2 regions of the Paenibacillus sp. BR2-3 genome follow, and region 2 is predicted to be linked to the other one. Evidence: a T-box and tRNA genes for the amino acid it is inferred to sense, from the RefSeq annotation. Region 2 holds a T-box; the other holds one or more tRNA genes.
The links. The T-box of region 2 lies ahead of pheS (phenylalanine--tRNA ligase subunit alpha). A T-box ahead of a tRNA ligase gene usually reads a tRNA of that ligase, here a tRNA-Phe.

Region 1: it has a tRNA-Phe gene. The T-box ahead of pheS (phenylalanine--tRNA ligase subunit alpha) is inferred to sense a tRNA for this amino acid. The anticodon was not compared.

The regions. Positions count from the first base shown of each region.
Region 1 is NZ_CP126311.1:4,235,859-4,243,249, reverse strand. Features, by position in the region: rRNA gene PaeBR_RS20475 (16S ribosomal RNA) at 1-471, shown strand, start outside; rRNA gene PaeBR_RS20470 (23S ribosomal RNA) at 867-3,798, shown strand; tRNA gene PaeBR_RS20465 (tRNA-Asn) at 3,862-3,937, shown strand; tRNA gene PaeBR_RS20460 (tRNA-Ser) at 3,941-4,033, shown strand; tRNA gene PaeBR_RS20455 (tRNA-Glu) at 4,052-4,126, shown strand; tRNA gene PaeBR_RS20450 (tRNA-Val) at 4,181-4,256, shown strand; tRNA gene PaeBR_RS20445 (tRNA-Met) at 4,345-4,421, shown strand; tRNA gene PaeBR_RS20440 (tRNA-Asp) at 4,434-4,511, shown strand; tRNA gene PaeBR_RS20435 (tRNA-Phe) at 4,531-4,606, shown strand; tRNA gene PaeBR_RS20430 (tRNA-Thr) at 4,629-4,704, shown strand; tRNA gene PaeBR_RS20425 (tRNA-Tyr) at 4,710-4,795, shown strand; tRNA gene PaeBR_RS20420 (tRNA-Trp) at 4,801-4,874, shown strand; tRNA gene PaeBR_RS20415 (tRNA-His) at 4,899-4,974, shown strand; tRNA gene PaeBR_RS20410 (tRNA-His) at 5,031-5,106, shown strand; tRNA gene PaeBR_RS20405 (tRNA-Gln) at 5,131-5,205, shown strand; tRNA gene PaeBR_RS20400 (tRNA-Gly) at 5,212-5,286, shown strand; tRNA gene PaeBR_RS20395 (tRNA-Cys) at 5,298-5,371, shown strand; tRNA gene PaeBR_RS20390 (tRNA-Leu) at 5,386-5,464, shown strand; gene PaeBR_RS20385 (methionine ABC transporter ATP-binding protein) at 5,755-6,516, shown strand; gene PaeBR_RS20380 (methionine ABC transporter permease) at 6,509-7,171, shown strand; gene PaeBR_RS20375 (MetQ/NlpA family ABC transporter substrate-binding protein) at 7,230-7,391, shown strand, end outside.
Region 2 is NZ_CP126311.1:4,045,118-4,052,508, reverse strand. Features, by position in the region: gene pulA (type I pullulanase) at 1-1,534, shown strand, start outside; gene PaeBR_RS19545 (diguanylate cyclase domain-containing protein) at 1,615-3,228, opposite strand; partial or broken gene PaeBR_RS19540 (TetR/AcrR family transcriptional regulator) at 3,355-3,471, shown strand; gene PaeBR_RS19535 (hypothetical protein) at 3,508-3,948, shown strand; gene PaeBR_RS19530 (4Fe-4S binding protein) at 4,370-4,630, shown strand; T-box leader at 4,714-4,969, shown strand; gene pheS (phenylalanine--tRNA ligase subunit alpha) at 5,029-6,063, shown strand; gene pheT (phenylalanine--tRNA ligase subunit beta) at 6,336-7,391, shown strand, end outside.

The sequences.
Region 1 (7,391 bases), 190 kb from region 2:
CGTGAGATGTTGGGTTAAGTCCCGCAACGAGCGCAACCCTTATGCTTAGTTGCCAGCACGTAATGGTGGGCACTCTAAGCAGACTGCCGGTGACAAACCGGAGGAAGGTGGGGATGACGTCAAATCATCATGCCCCTTATGACCTGGGCTACACACGTACTACAATGGCCGGTACAACGGGAAGCGAAACCGCGAGGTGGAGCCAATCCCAGCAAAGCCGGTCTCAGTTCGGATTGCAGGCTGCAACTCGCCTGCATGAAGTCGGAATTGCTAGTAATCGCGGATCAGCATGCCGCGGTGAATACGTTCCCGGGTCTTGTACACACCGCCCGTCACACCACGAGAGTTTACAACACCCGAAGTCGGTGGGGTAACCCGCAAGGGAGCCAGCCGCCGAAGGTGGGGTAGATGATTGGGGTGAAGTCGTAACAAGGTAGCCGTATCGGAAGGTGCGGCTGGATCACCTCCTTTCTATGGAGAATCGTCACCTGCAATGGTGACATTCAAATACGAAGCGCAGGCTTCTATAAGAACCTTTAGGTTCAAGCTTAGGCTTTCGAAGCAGCTTTGCTTCGCAAAGCTTTTAACTCACTCGTTGCTCAGTTTTGAGAGTTTAAGCTCTCAAACGTACCATCTAGTCTGGAATTTTGATCGGCACAGTCGTGCTCGACCCAAAAATCCACAAACTTGATCCTTGAAAACTGGATACCGAAACGAATTTGCGTTTTAGAACATCTTTTAGCACACTTGTGCAAACAAGTGAATGTTATTAGTTGATACGATTGCTTCTTAATGGAGTGTCGAAGATTGACTTTCTTCTTCGGAAGAGAATCAATGTCCGATATTTTTCCTACGGAAAAAATCGAGGTTAAGCTAATAAGAGCACACGGAGGATGCCTAGGCGCCAGGAGCCGACGAAGGACGTGGCGAACAACGAAACTGCCTCGGGGAGCTGTAAGCAAGCTTTGATCCGGGGGTGTCCGAATGGGGAAACCCAGCTGTGGTAATTCGCAGTTACTTCTCTCTGAACACATAGGAGAGATAGAGGCAGACCAGGGGAACTGAAACATCTAAGTACCCTGAGGAAGAGAAAACAATAGTGATTCCGTCAGTAGCGGCGAGCGAACGCGGAACAGCCTAAACTTGGGCGATTTATCGCCTGGGGGTTGTGGGACGTCTCACATGGAGTTACAAAGGAATCTGGTAGGTGAAGAGGTCTGGAAAGGCCCGCTACACAAGGTAAAAGCCCTGTAACCTAAACTGTGTTCTCTCCGAGACGGATCCCGAGTAGTGCGGGGCACGTGAAACCCCGTATGAATCCAGCAGGACCATCTGCTAAGGCTAAATACTACCTGGCGACCGATAGTGAAACAGTACCGTGAGGGAAAGGTGAAAAGCACCCCGGAAGGGGAGTGAAATAGAACCTGAAACCGTGTGCTTACAAAAAGTCAGAGCCCTGTTTATGGGTGATGGCGTGCCTTTTGTAGAATGAACCGGCGAGTTACGTTTAACATGCAAGGTTAAGGTGAGAAGCCGGAGCCGCAGCGAAAGCGAGTCTGAATAGGGCGACATAGTATGTGGACGTAGACCCGAAACCGTGTGATCTACCCCTGTCCAGGGTGAAGGTGCGGTAACACGCACTGGAGGCCCGAACCCACGCATGTTGAAAAATGCGGGGATGAGGTGGGGGTAGCGGAGAAATTCCAATCGAACTCGGAGATAGCTGGTTCTCCCCGAAATAGCTTTAGGGCTAGCCTCGGCACAAGAGTAATGGAGGTAGAGCACTGATTGGTTGCGGGGCCCGCAAGGGTTACCAAGATCAGTCAAACTCCGAATGCCATCTATTTATTGCCGGGAGTCAGACAGTGAGTGCTAAGATCCATTGTCAAAAGGGAAACAGCCCAGACCATCAGCTAAGGTCCCCAAGTGTGTGTTAAGTGGGAAAGGATGTGGAGTTGCACAGACAACCAGGATGTTGGCTTAGAAGCAGCCACCATTGAAAGAGTGCGTAATAGCTCACTGGTCGAGTGACTCTGCGCCGAAAATGTAACGGGGCTAAACACACCACCGAAGCTATGGCTAGATACGTATGTATCTGGGGTAGGGGAGCGTTGTATGTGGGTTGAAGGTGTACCGTAAGGAGCGCTGGACAGCATACAAGTGAGAATGCCGGTATGAGTAACGAAAAGATCAGTGAGAATCTGATCCGCCGAAAGCCCAAGGTTTCCTGAGGAAGGCTCGTCCGCTCAGGGTAAGTCGGGACCTAAGGCGAGGCCGAAAGGCGTAGTCGAAGGACAACAGTTTGAAATTACTGTACCACCGTAATCCGCTATGAGCGATGGGGTGACGCAGGAGGGTAGTGACGCGGACTGATGGATGTCCGTCTAAGCAGTGAGGCTGATGTGTAGGCAAATCCGCACATCGTTAAGGCCAGGCTGTGATGGGGAGCGAAAATTAAAGTAGCGAAGGTCATGATCTCACACTGCCAAGAAAAGCCTCTAGCCAGGAGAAGGTGCCCGTACCGCAAACCGACACAGGTAGGCGAGAAGAGAATTCTAAGGCGCGCGGAAGAACTCTCGTTAAGGAACTCGGCAAAATGACCCCGTAACTTCGGGAGAAGGGGTGCCCCGGTAGTGTGAATAGCACGAGGGGGCCGCAGTGAAAAGGCCCAAGCGACTGTTTAGCAAAAACACAGGTCTGTGCGAAGCCGCAAGGCGAAGTATACGGGCTGACGCCTGCCCGGTGCTGGAAGGTTAAGGGGAGCGGTTAGGGGTTAAACCCGAAGCTGTGAACCGAAGCCCCAGTAAACGGCGGCCGTAACTATAACGGTCCTAAGGTAGCGAAATTCCTTGTCAGGTAAATTCTGACCCGCACGAATGGCGTAACGACTTGGGCGCTGTCTCAACGAGAGATCCGGTGAAATTTTAATACCTGTGAAGATGCAGGTTACCCGCGACAAGACGGAAAGACCCCATGGAGCTTTACTGCAGCTTGATATTGAATTTGGGTACGATCTGTACAGGATAGGTGGGAGCCAGGGAAGCAGGAGCGCAAGCTTCTGCAGAGGCGACGTTGGGATACCACCCTGATCGTATCTAGGTTCTAACCTGGTACCCTAATCGGGTACGGGGACCGTGTCAGGCGGGCAGTTTGACTGGGGCGGTCGCCTCCTAAAGAGTAACGGAGGCGTTCCAAGGTTCCCTCAGAATGGTTGGAAATCATTCGAAGAGTGCAAAGGCATAAGGGAGCTTGACTGCGAGACCAACAAGTCGAGCAGGGACGAAAGTCGGACTTAGTGATCCGGTGGTACCGCATGGAAGGGCCATCGCTCAACGGATAAAAGCTACCCTGGGGATAACAGGCTTATCTCCCCCAAGAGTCCACATCGACGGGGAGGTTTGGCACCTCGATGTCGGCTCATCGCATCCTGGGGCTGAAGTAGGTCCCAAGGGTTGGGCTGTTCGCCCATTAAAGCGGTACGCGAGCTGGGTTCAGAACGTCGTGAGACAGTTCGGTCCCTATCTGTCGTGGGCGCAGGAAATTTGAGAGGAGCTGTCCTTAGTACGAGAGGACCGGGATGGACGTACCGCTGGTGCATCAGTTGTTCCGCCAGGAGCATGGCTGAGTAGCTACGTACGGACGGGATAAGCGCTGAAAGCATCTAAGCGTGAAGCCCCCCTCAAGATGAGATTTCCCAACACGTAAGACCCCTTGAAGACGACGAGGTAGATAGGTTGGAGGTGGAAGTGCAGCAATGCATGGAGCTGACCAATACTAATCGGTCGAGGGCTTATCCAATATCTAATCGCGCAAATTCGTTTCGGATTCAGTTTTCAGGCGACTCAAGCCTGGAATGTATATTCCCTGATAGCTCAGTTGGTAGAGCACTCGACTGTTAATCGAGTTGTCACAGGTTCGAGTCCTGTTCGGGGAGCCATTTGGAGAGGTGTCCGAGTTTGGCCGAAGGAGCACGATTGGAAATCGTGTAGGCGCCACAAGCGTCTCGAGGGTTCGAATCCCTCTCTCTCCGCCACAAATTTTCTAGTAGTTTGGCCCGTTGGTCAAGGGGTTAAGACACCTCCCTTTCACGGAGGTAACATGGGTTCGAATCCCATACGGGTCACCATTTTCTCTTGATTTTATCTAGTGAGATTTGGTACAATTACCATTGTTCGTTTATGGAGGCTTAGCTCAGCTGGGAGAGCATCTGCCTTACAAGCAGAGGGTCGGGGGTTCGAACCCCTCAGCCTCCACCATAAAAATCCCCAAAAAGTGAAGCAAATGCTTCGCAGCGGGTTCCGTATACTTTTCGGGGGCCCCACAGGGATAATATACTTTTACTGACGCGGGGTGGAGCAGCCCGGTAGCTCGTCGGGCTCATAACCCGAAGGCCGCAGGTTCAAATCCTGCCCCCGCAACCAATTAAATTTTTTGGAACCGTGGTGTAGTTGGCCTAACATGCCTGCCTGTCACGCAGGAGATCGCGGGTTCGAATCCCGTCGGTTCCGCCATTTATCACTTTATTCGTATGGCTCGGTAGCTCAGTCGGTAGAGCAGAGGACTGAAAATCCTCGTGTCGGCGGTTCGATTCCGTCCCGAGCCACCATAAGCCTTACACAAAAGAATACGCCGGTGTAGCTCAACTGGTAGAGCAACTGACTTGTAATCAGTAGGTTGGGGGTTCAAGTCCTCTCGCCGGCACCATCCTTGGAGGATTAGCGAAGTGGCCAAACGCATCAGACTGTAAATCTGCTCACGTAAGTGTTCGGTGGTTCGAATCCATCATCCTCCACCAGTTTTAGGGGCATAGTTTAAAGGTAGAACAGCGGTCTCCAAAACCGTTAGTGTGGGTTCAATTCCTGCTGCCCCTGCCAATGTGGTTTTTAAAGGTTAATATGGCGACCGTGGCGAAGGGGTTAACGCACCGGATTGTGGTTCCGGCATTCGTGGGTTCGAGACCCATCGGTCGCCCCATTTTCTTTAAAGATCTTTTGTTTCATTTGTTAGAAGTTTTAATTATTTGTAATATGGCGACCGTGGCGAAGGGGTTAACGCACCGGATTGTGGTTCCGGCATTCGTGGGTTCGAGACCCATCGGTCGCCCCATTTAACTTTTTATTTGCATGTTGTTGGGGATTAGCCAAGCGGTAAGGCAACGGACTTTGACTCCGTCATGCATAGGTTCAAATCCTATATCCCCAGCCATACAATGCGGACGTGGCTCAGCGGTAGAGCATCGCCTTGCCAAGGCGAGGGTCGCGGGTTCGATTCCCGTCGTCCGCTCCATTTTTACTTATGGCGCCATAGCCAAGTGGTAAGGCAAAGCTCTGCAAAAGCTTTATCCCCAGTTCAAATCTGGGTGGCGCCTCCATTTATTTATATTATGCCGGCGTGGCGGAATGGCAGACGCGCTCGACTCAAAATCGAGTGGGAAACCGTGGAGGTTCGAGTCCTCTCGCCGGTATAATGAAGCAAAGAGTACCTGAAATCATTTGATTTCAGGTACTCTTTTTTTACATCTGTATGAACTGAGAGGAAGCTATGAGGGACAGAACAGGTTACAGGTCAGCCTGAAGCTCCGTCAAGGTTACCTTACATGATTTGGATATATCATTTCGAAAAAAATAATGACACAGACGAGTAAATGCCTTATTATTTAAGGATAATTTTAATGAAACAGTTTTTGAATAATTATAGTACAATATGTACGTAGGTGAGGAGCCTCATTATATACGCACGAAAGGGGGTTGCGCTATCCTATCTCTTAGTCAGGTAAGCAAAAGCTACAAGATGAAGGACGGCATGTATCAGGCGGTTGACACTGTATCGCTTGAAGTCGGGGCAGGGAACATTCATGGCATCATCGGTGCAAGCGGCGCCGGGAAGTCCACACTTCTTCGGATGATCAATTTACTGGAACGGCCTGATCAAGGTACGGTTACTGTAGACGGACAACTTCTGACGGAAATGCCGGATAAGCAGCTGCGGAAGGAGCGTCAGAAGATCGGAATGATTTTTCAGCAATTTAATCTCGTAAATAACATGACTGTCAGCCGAAATGTCTCTATCCCGCTGGAGCTGGCTGGTCTGACGAAAAGTGAACGGATGAAGCGGGTGAAGGAATGTCTGAGCTTTGTCGGTTTGGAGGACAAGGTGGAGCAATATCCCGCCCAGCTTAGCGGAGGACAGCGGCAGAGGGTGGCAATCGCCCGTGCGCTTGCGAACAGCCCAAAGCTGCTGCTCTGCGATGAGCCGACTTCCTCACTTGATCCCGAGACTACTGCTGAGATACTGGATGTGCTGAAGCATGTGAATGCAAGCTTCGGCGTAACCGTTGTGATCATCACCCATGAGATGGACGTTGTCAAAAGCATATGCAGACATGTATCTGTGATGGAAAGAGGGCGGATCATTGATTCATTCTCCCGGGATGAGGGTGAATTCCGTCCTGCTGCGGGGAGCTTCGGTTCGTATCGGGATCAGATTTTCAGCAAGGCGGGGGAAGCCCATGTTTGATAGCGTCGTTAAATATCAGGCCCAAATGTGGGAGTCGATCGGCGAAACCTTTGTGATGGTGGGAATATCGGTTGGCGCTGCGCTGCTGGTGGGGCTTCCTTTGGGGACGCTGCTATTTTTTTGCCGAAAAGGCCAGATCTATGAGAACAAGCTTGTGTCACTGGTTTTGAACAGTATCGTTAACATCATCCGTTCCTTTCCTTTTCTGCTGCTTGTTGTTGCACTGATCCCCGTAACCCGCATTATAGCAGGCACGGCGATTGGCACGATGGCGGCGACGATTCCTTTGTCTATTGTGGCGATTGCTTATTATTCGCGTTTGGTTGAGCAGTCCTTGCTGGAGGTTCCAAAGGGTACTATTGAGGCCGCTCTGTCTATGGGAGCTTCGAAGCTGGAACTTACCTATAAATTTTTGTATGTAGAGGCCCGTTCGGGTCTGGTGCTCGGATTAACAACCTCTACCATAAGCTTTATTTCCTTCTCGACAGTGATGGGAGTTGTGGGCGGGGGCGGGGTTGGCGATTTTGCCATCCGTTACGGTTATCAGCGGTTTGAGACCGAGGTCATGGTGTATGCTATTCTTGTTATGATCGTGCTGGTTCAGGCCGTTCAATTCACTGGCGGTACTCTGTCTAGACTGCTGGATAAGCGATAAAGGAGTTACAACAGTTACAACAACTATTCGTAATATAAAATGGAGGTTAGCTGCACTAATGAAAAGACTAATGCTACTTGCTCTTACACTGATGGTATTAATCGTTGCAGGTTGTGGAAATAAGGAGGCATCCGGAAATGATCCTGCACAAAATAGCGGTAAGCCGACGAAGCTTAAGGTCGCGACACTGATTCCGCCGATGACAGATATTCTGGATATT
Region 2 (7,391 bases):
ATTTGAGCGACTGGTACCCGGTTATTATTACCGCCATGACTATAATGGCCGGCTGTCGAACGGTTCCGGCGTCGGCAACGAGCTGGCCACAGAGCGCCCGATGGTGCGCCAATATATCAAGGATTCGCTTCATTACTGGGCCAAGGAATATCATATTGACGGGTTCCGGTTTGACCTGATGGGTCTGATCGACAAGGTTACCATGCAAGAGATTGCCGAGGAGCTGCGTATGGAGGTTAATCCTAATCTGCTTATATATGGTGAGCCTTGGACAGGTGGAGACTCTCCTTTGATTGCCAAAACGCTGAAAGGTGTGCAGCGGGGAAAGGGTTATTCCGTTTTCAACGATAACTTCCGTTCGGCAATCAAAGGCGATAGCGATGGCTGGGGAAGGGGCTTTGCAACGGGTGAGTACGGCAAGGAGAGTGCCGTTGCAGCAGGCATTAAAGGGGCCATTCATGAGTTTACCGATTCGCCTGTGGAATCCGTAAACTATGTTACAGCCCACGATAATCTGAATTTGTGGGATAAGATGCTCGCTGTTCAGGGGAAACGCCAGGAGGCTAACTTTCCGGATATGGAAAACGGCTGCCTAAAGGGTGGCGGCAGTGTTGAGGAAGCTGTAGCGCTTGCCAATCCATATATGACTGTAAATACGGATCATATTCTTGACAGTGAGACGGTTCGCCGCTCTTTGCTTGCTAACGGCATCGTGCTGACCTCCCAGGGAATTCCCTTTTTACATGCCGGAGATGAGCTGCTGCGCAGTAAATACGGTGACCACAACAGTTACCGGAGCAGTGATGCCATCAACGCATTGAGGTGGAATAACAAGAGAGAATTTATGCCTGTCTTTCAATATTATCAAGGCTTGCTGGAATTGCGGCGCAGCCATCCGGCTTTTCGCCTGCACGGCCGGCAGGAAATTGAACGTTCCCTGGAATTTCTGCGCTGTGCAGACGGGGTAGTGTCCTATGTACTTAAAAACAACGCTGGCGGTGATGATTGGAACAATATTGTCGTTATCTTTAACGCCAATACCTGGCCGATATCCATGGAAATGCCACATGCTTCAACCCGCTGGAATGTAGTGGTGGATCATAGCCGTGCAGGGAAGGATGCGTTCCGGACAGTGGACGGCAGCGGCGTGCAGGTCGATGGATTATCGATGATGGTGCTTTATGACGAATGCGGACAACCGGGCCCGCGGGCCAAAACCATTGAGGTCCACTATGATCGGCCTGATGGTGATTATCGCGGCTGGAACCTGTGGGTTTGGGGAACAGGGATACAGGATGGACAATGTGATTTTCGGTATATGGAGGACGGCCGGGCGGTAGCCATTATTGAAGCATTGCCGGAAACAGCGTCCATCGGTTATATTTTACGGCTGGGCGATTGGGAGGAGAAAGACGGCACCGGGGATTGTTATATTGACTGTCCTCCTGGTAAAGAGATTGTAAGGGTAGTGATCCGTGACCGTGAAACGGATGATGGAGAACCAGGGAAGGATCATCTGCAGTTAACGAGCTGATTACAATACAATAAAGGCTGTTCCCGGTCATCAGGTGCGATGATTATGGGAACAGCCTTTTGAACTTTCAACGCATTCCACTATGAACGCCCATTCTTCTGACTCGAAGTCCCCGCATCAATCCGCTCGTCATAGAGATTGGCTTCGTTACCGCCATGGCTTTTGGAACGGTACATCGCAAGGTCGGCAGCGCGCAGGAGCTCGTTAATGCTTTCACCATGCAGCGGATACAGGGCAACCCCAATGCTTGCAGAGGTATGGAAGCTGGAGCCCTTGCTAACCGACCACGACTTATTGAACAATTGGAGCAAACGATTCAGCATTTCATCGAGCATTTCCGGATTGTTGATACGGTGCAGGACTACAGCAAACTCGTCGCCGCCGATGCGGAACGCCTGCCCGGCACCTTTTACCGTTTGCTGAAGCTCACGCGAGAGCAGCTGCAGGAACTCGTCACCGGCCAAATGGCCCAGGGAATCGTTGAGCTGCTTGAATCTGTCACAGTCCAGTAACGCAAGGGCCACTTCCTGCCGCCGTTCTTCCGGTTGTGTGATAAGGTTCTCCATGTACATTTTGAAATGCGCCCTGTTGGGGATGGCAGTCAAATGGTCATAGAAGGCTAGCTTATGCAGCCGCTCTTCATATTGTTTGCGCTGCGTAATTTCACGCGAAACGAGCATGAATTGCGCCGGAAAGGAACGGCTTCCTTTGACCGGGGTAACTCTGGTCTCCAGCCATACCCATTTTCCATCGGCCCCGCGCATGCGCAGCTCGGACATTCGCGGAATGCCTTGTACAACACTTTTCAGCTTGGCCCAGGCAATTTCCGGTTCGCGGACATAATTGGAAAGGGGTTCCCCTTTTTTTGGAACATAACCGAGCGCTGCGGAATGCGAAGGTGAAGCGTAAAGTATCAATCCGTTGGGATCCGTCAGTACAATAAAGTCGGACATCGTTTCACCAATAAGCTGATACAACGTCTGTTCCTCGAGCATTTCATTCTGCAGCACAATAATTTTGCGGCCCAGATAAATAATGACCAGAATAAGCAGACATAGAAGGAGCGAATAAAGGGCGAACAGGGAGCTTTTCTGTTCATGAAATACAGATGTTACCTGCTGTGCGTAGCTGTCGATAAGTGCCTCGGACCGGTCGAGACTGCTTCGTGCTTCATTGAGCTGTGTACTCACCAGAACGCTGGAGAAGGACTCCGGACTCCAATCGCTCTCCATACGGCCGGATATCAAACTCCTCCCCATATCCTGCCACTCCTGAAATGGGGTTTTGAAAGCTGCCAATTCATCCTTAAGTTCATTCAGCAGCAATTCGTCCTGCTTAAGCCCAGTATATGGCTTCTCGATAGAAGAGATGTTTTGACTGGCTTCAGTAATTCGCTCCTGAATCTGGGAGATATTATCTTCGAATATCTGTATGTTTTCCTTCCGTTCCTTCTCTGTGCTCACTTGACTCATTACTGTATGGAGTGCGAGGGAGGACTGAAAAAGATCACGGTCAGCGTTTAAAATGAGCTCGGAGTTCTGATAAACGTCATTGTATAGTGAATTGGAAAGCTTGTTAATGGTATGGTTCAGGTAGAGTAAGGAGACGAGACTAATAGCGACCAAAAGCACAGATATAGCAGCGAACAAAAGAATTAATCTACGCGTTATTTTAACTTCGGAAAAACCAGCCACTGTAATCCTCTCCCCGCATACAACGTATTGGAAACTTGAATTTATAGTCCCCAGTTATAATATGTTTTTCATTCAGTATATAGGACGGCCCTTAAACAGAGCAATGTGTCCAGTTAGAAATAGAATCTGGCAGAGCAGCTGTTTGCTGCCCATGGATTTCTTGACACTACAATTGAGGAGATTATTCAAAAGGCCGGGATCGCTAAAGGAACCTTTTATTATTATTTTGCTTCCAAAGACATTCTGCTGCAATCCGTTATAGAACGCAGATTGGGCGATATGGGTCTCCATGGGAACAGGATTGCAGCCGATCCCAATCTTTCGGCGGAGAGCAAGCTGATTGCGGTCCTCCAATTCGTTTTTGCGCCCAAGTCAAAGGAAAGCGGAAAATCCGGTAATGGCTCCTTTGAGATGGACCCTTTGGTGCATTTGAAATTGACGGAAATGTTTTATGTGAAAATGGAGCCTGTCTTTGCAGCCATTGCAGAGCAGGGGGTTAAGGAAGGTGTGTTTTCCGTTCCCTATCCTCGTGAAACAGCCCGGCTGCTGCTGCGTGGAATAACAGAATATATTCATTCCAGTTTTACCCGAAATCCAATTGAAAATGGGGAGGAAGACTCAATGGCCGTAATCGACTATGTATTGAACAGCGCGCTGGGAACCGGCAGAACCTCAGGCTTTCTTGTTATGGCGAATACTCGGAAGGAAGGGAGAGCTTAATATGGAATCCAGCCCTGCCAATCGGCGCAAACGCCTAAGTATGCGTAAAAATGTGTTCATTCGCTTCCTTTTTACTCCTGCCAGTACCATTGAACTACTTCTCTCCTTATTTGATTATTGACGGGCTTTTTCAGGGATTGTTGGCCGGAGCCTGTTGGACGAGCGGATTCGAAAACCCTTGAGACTTATTACCCATCTTCGAGCTGTTCGATACGCTTTGGGCTTAATATGGTTGGCATTTATTATTTTTCCGCTGATTAAGCATGCAAAGTGGCCAGAGATTCAACCCTTTTACCTGACAGAAGGATACATTTCCGTAGATACCTGGGGCAAATTGGCATTTATGCTGGTCCTTATAACCTTACTGTCCTTGGCTCCTTTATTTTTAGGAAAAAGAGCTACCTGTCATTATGTATGTCCAATGTCTATTTTAAATGTGGCTTCTACCCGAATTCGTAATGTGTTAAAGCTGCCAGGACTCCGGCTGAAGGCCGATTCCTCCAAATGTGTATCCTGCGGCAGCTGTTCCCGTGTGTGCAGCATGAGTCTTGATGTAAAGATGATGGTGCAAAACAGTGAGATGGATCATCCTGAATGCATCATGTGCGGAGAATGCGTCTCGGCCTGCGGAAAAGGAGTAATCAGGCGTTCCTTCGCAGGTCCGGATGCACGGAGCCTCTGAAAGAACTGCCCAGCTTGCCAAAATCACTTTTTTTGCATATAATAAATGAACATGTTTTCTTTTATCAAGAAATTTGAAACTTCCAAAATGCAATGATGGAGAAGAGTAAGCAGCGCCTGACTTACAGGGAGGAGACGCCGGAGATTGAGAGCGTTTCTACGAAACAGAGCTGCCCAAGTTCACTCCGGAGCAGTTCCCTGAATTTCACTCAAGAGGATTCTTGAGAATGAATAGTAGGGGATAACCGGCCGCAGACCGTTATTTCTGTATAAAGTGAGACGGCGATCTGTTAAGAAAGCTGTCTAACAAGGGTGGTACCACGGTCTTTTCGTCCCTTTACCGGGAGAGAGGCCTTTTTTTGTTGAATTGATAATGATTGAAAGGGGCTGTATACGGCCATGAAGGAAAAATTGGAAGCATTGAAGATTGAGGCGCTGGCTAAGCTGCAGGAAGTGCAGGATGCGCAGGCTCTGAACGATTTGCGGGTGAAATATCTCGGTAAAAAGGGTGAGCTGACAGAGGTTCTTCGCGGAATGGGAGGACTTACTGCCGAGGAGCGTCCGGTCATCGGTCAAGTTGTGAATAACGTACGCGGTGCGATTGAGGAGATTATTAGTGCGAAACAGGAGGCTTTTCAGCAGCAGGAGACGCAGAACCGCCTGCAAGCCGAGAAGGTTGATGTAACACTGCCGGGGCGGAGCCTGGCCCAAGGGGGCATTCATCCGCTAAGCAGAGTGGTTCAGGAAATCGAGGATATTTTTATAGGGATGGGTTATCGTGTAGCCGAAGGTCCCGAGGTAGAAACAGACTACTACAACTTCGAAGCGCTAAATTTGCCCAAAAACCACCCGGCCCGCGATATGCAGGATTCTTTCTATTTGACGGAAGATTTGCTTATGCGCACCCAGACTTCCCCGGTACAGATTCGTACCATGCAGGCTATGAACGGTGAAGCTCCTGTCAAAATCATCTGCCCCGGCAAGGTATTCCGGCGTGATGATGATGATGCGACCCATTCCTTCCAGTTCCATCAAATCGAAGGTCTTGTTATTGGACGCCATATCCGGATGAGCGATCTGAAGGGTACGCTGCAGCAATTTGTAAAAGAGATGTTCGGATCCTCTACAGGCATCCGTCTTCGTCCGAGCTTCTTCCCTTTCACCGAGCCAAGCGTTGAGGTTGACGTAAGCTGTTTCAAATGCGGCGGTGACGGCTGCAGACTGTGCAAGCACACGGGCTGGCTTGAAATTCTCGGCGCAGGCATGGTTCATCCGAAGGTACTGGAAATGGGCGGATACGATCCGGCCGAGTTCAGCGGTTTTGCTTTCGGCATGGGTGTGGAACGGATTGCGATGCTGAAATACGGAATCGATGACATCCGTAATTTCTACAATAACGATATGAGCTTTGTGAAGCAGTTCAAGGGCGTTTAGATTTTTGGTGGTAGGTAGTGCTGGCGGGTTTGGAGCGGCAGAAGGTATTTGATGTTGGATTTCAATTGATTTAAGAATATTAAAGTAGAAACGAAGAGAAATTTTGGAACTGGAGAAGCGTTAGCGTTCGCCTTTATCCTCTGATTTCAACCGCTAAGCGGTTTAATCAGGAAATCAGAGGATAACAGCGATCGGAGGTCCAAATATTTCTCGTAGTGTATGCATTTAATAGGAAATTAAATACATCTGAAACAAAAGGGAAGTGAGCGGACATGAAAGTATCAACCGGGTGGTTGGCTGATTATATATCGCTAGAGGGAGTAAACGCCGAGGTGCTGGCGGATAAAATTACGGCTGCGGGCATCGAAATCGATGGTGTGGAACGCCGCAATAAAGGCATTTCCAGGATCGTAACCGGCTATGTGAAATCAAAGGAAAAGCATCCGGATGCGGATAAGCTTAATGTGTGTATCGTGGATGTGGGCCAGGACGAGGAATTGCAGATCGTTTGCGGTGCCAAAAATGTGGCTGCGGGGCAAATGGTTCCTGTGGCGCTGGTTGGGGCGAAGCTCCCGGGTCTGGATATCAAGAAAGCGAAGCTGCGCGGTGTATTGTCCCAAGGGATGATTTGCTCGGCTAAGGAACTGGGCCTGAACGACAAGCTGCTCCCGAAAGAGCTGCAGGAGGGTATCCTGGTTCTGCCTGAAGAAACAGAGATTGGCCAGGATATCATGAAGGTGCTGGGTTTAGAGGATGAGGTGCTTGAATTTGATTTGACGCCCAACCGGTCCGATTGCCTCAGCATGATTGGCGCGGCTTACGAGGTAAGCGCAATTCTGGGCCGTGAGCTTAGTTTGCCCAAGCCGGAGGAGGAAATTGTAGAGATTAGCGGCGCTGCCGGGAATACGATTTCCGTTCAGATTGAGGATGAAGCGTATTGCAGCCACTACGCAGTCCGTTATATTACGGGTGTCAAGCCCGCAGCCTCGCCACTCTGGATTCAGAACCGGTTGATGGCGGCGGGTGTCCGCCCGATTAACAATATTGTGGATATTACCAACTACGTTATGCTGGAATATGGACAGCCGCTGCATGCTTTTGATGCTGATAAAGTGGAAGGCGGCATGCTGTCTGTCCGTCTTGCGCATGCAGGCGAAGTTCTTACTACACTTGACGGGCAGGAGCGGAATTTAGAGCCGCAAATGCTTGTTATTGCCGATGGTGTAAAGTCGGTAGCCTTGGCCGGTGTGATGGGCGGTCTGAATACGGAGGTTACGGCAGAGACTGTGAGCCTGGTACTGGAATCGGCCAAATTTGACGGAGGCACC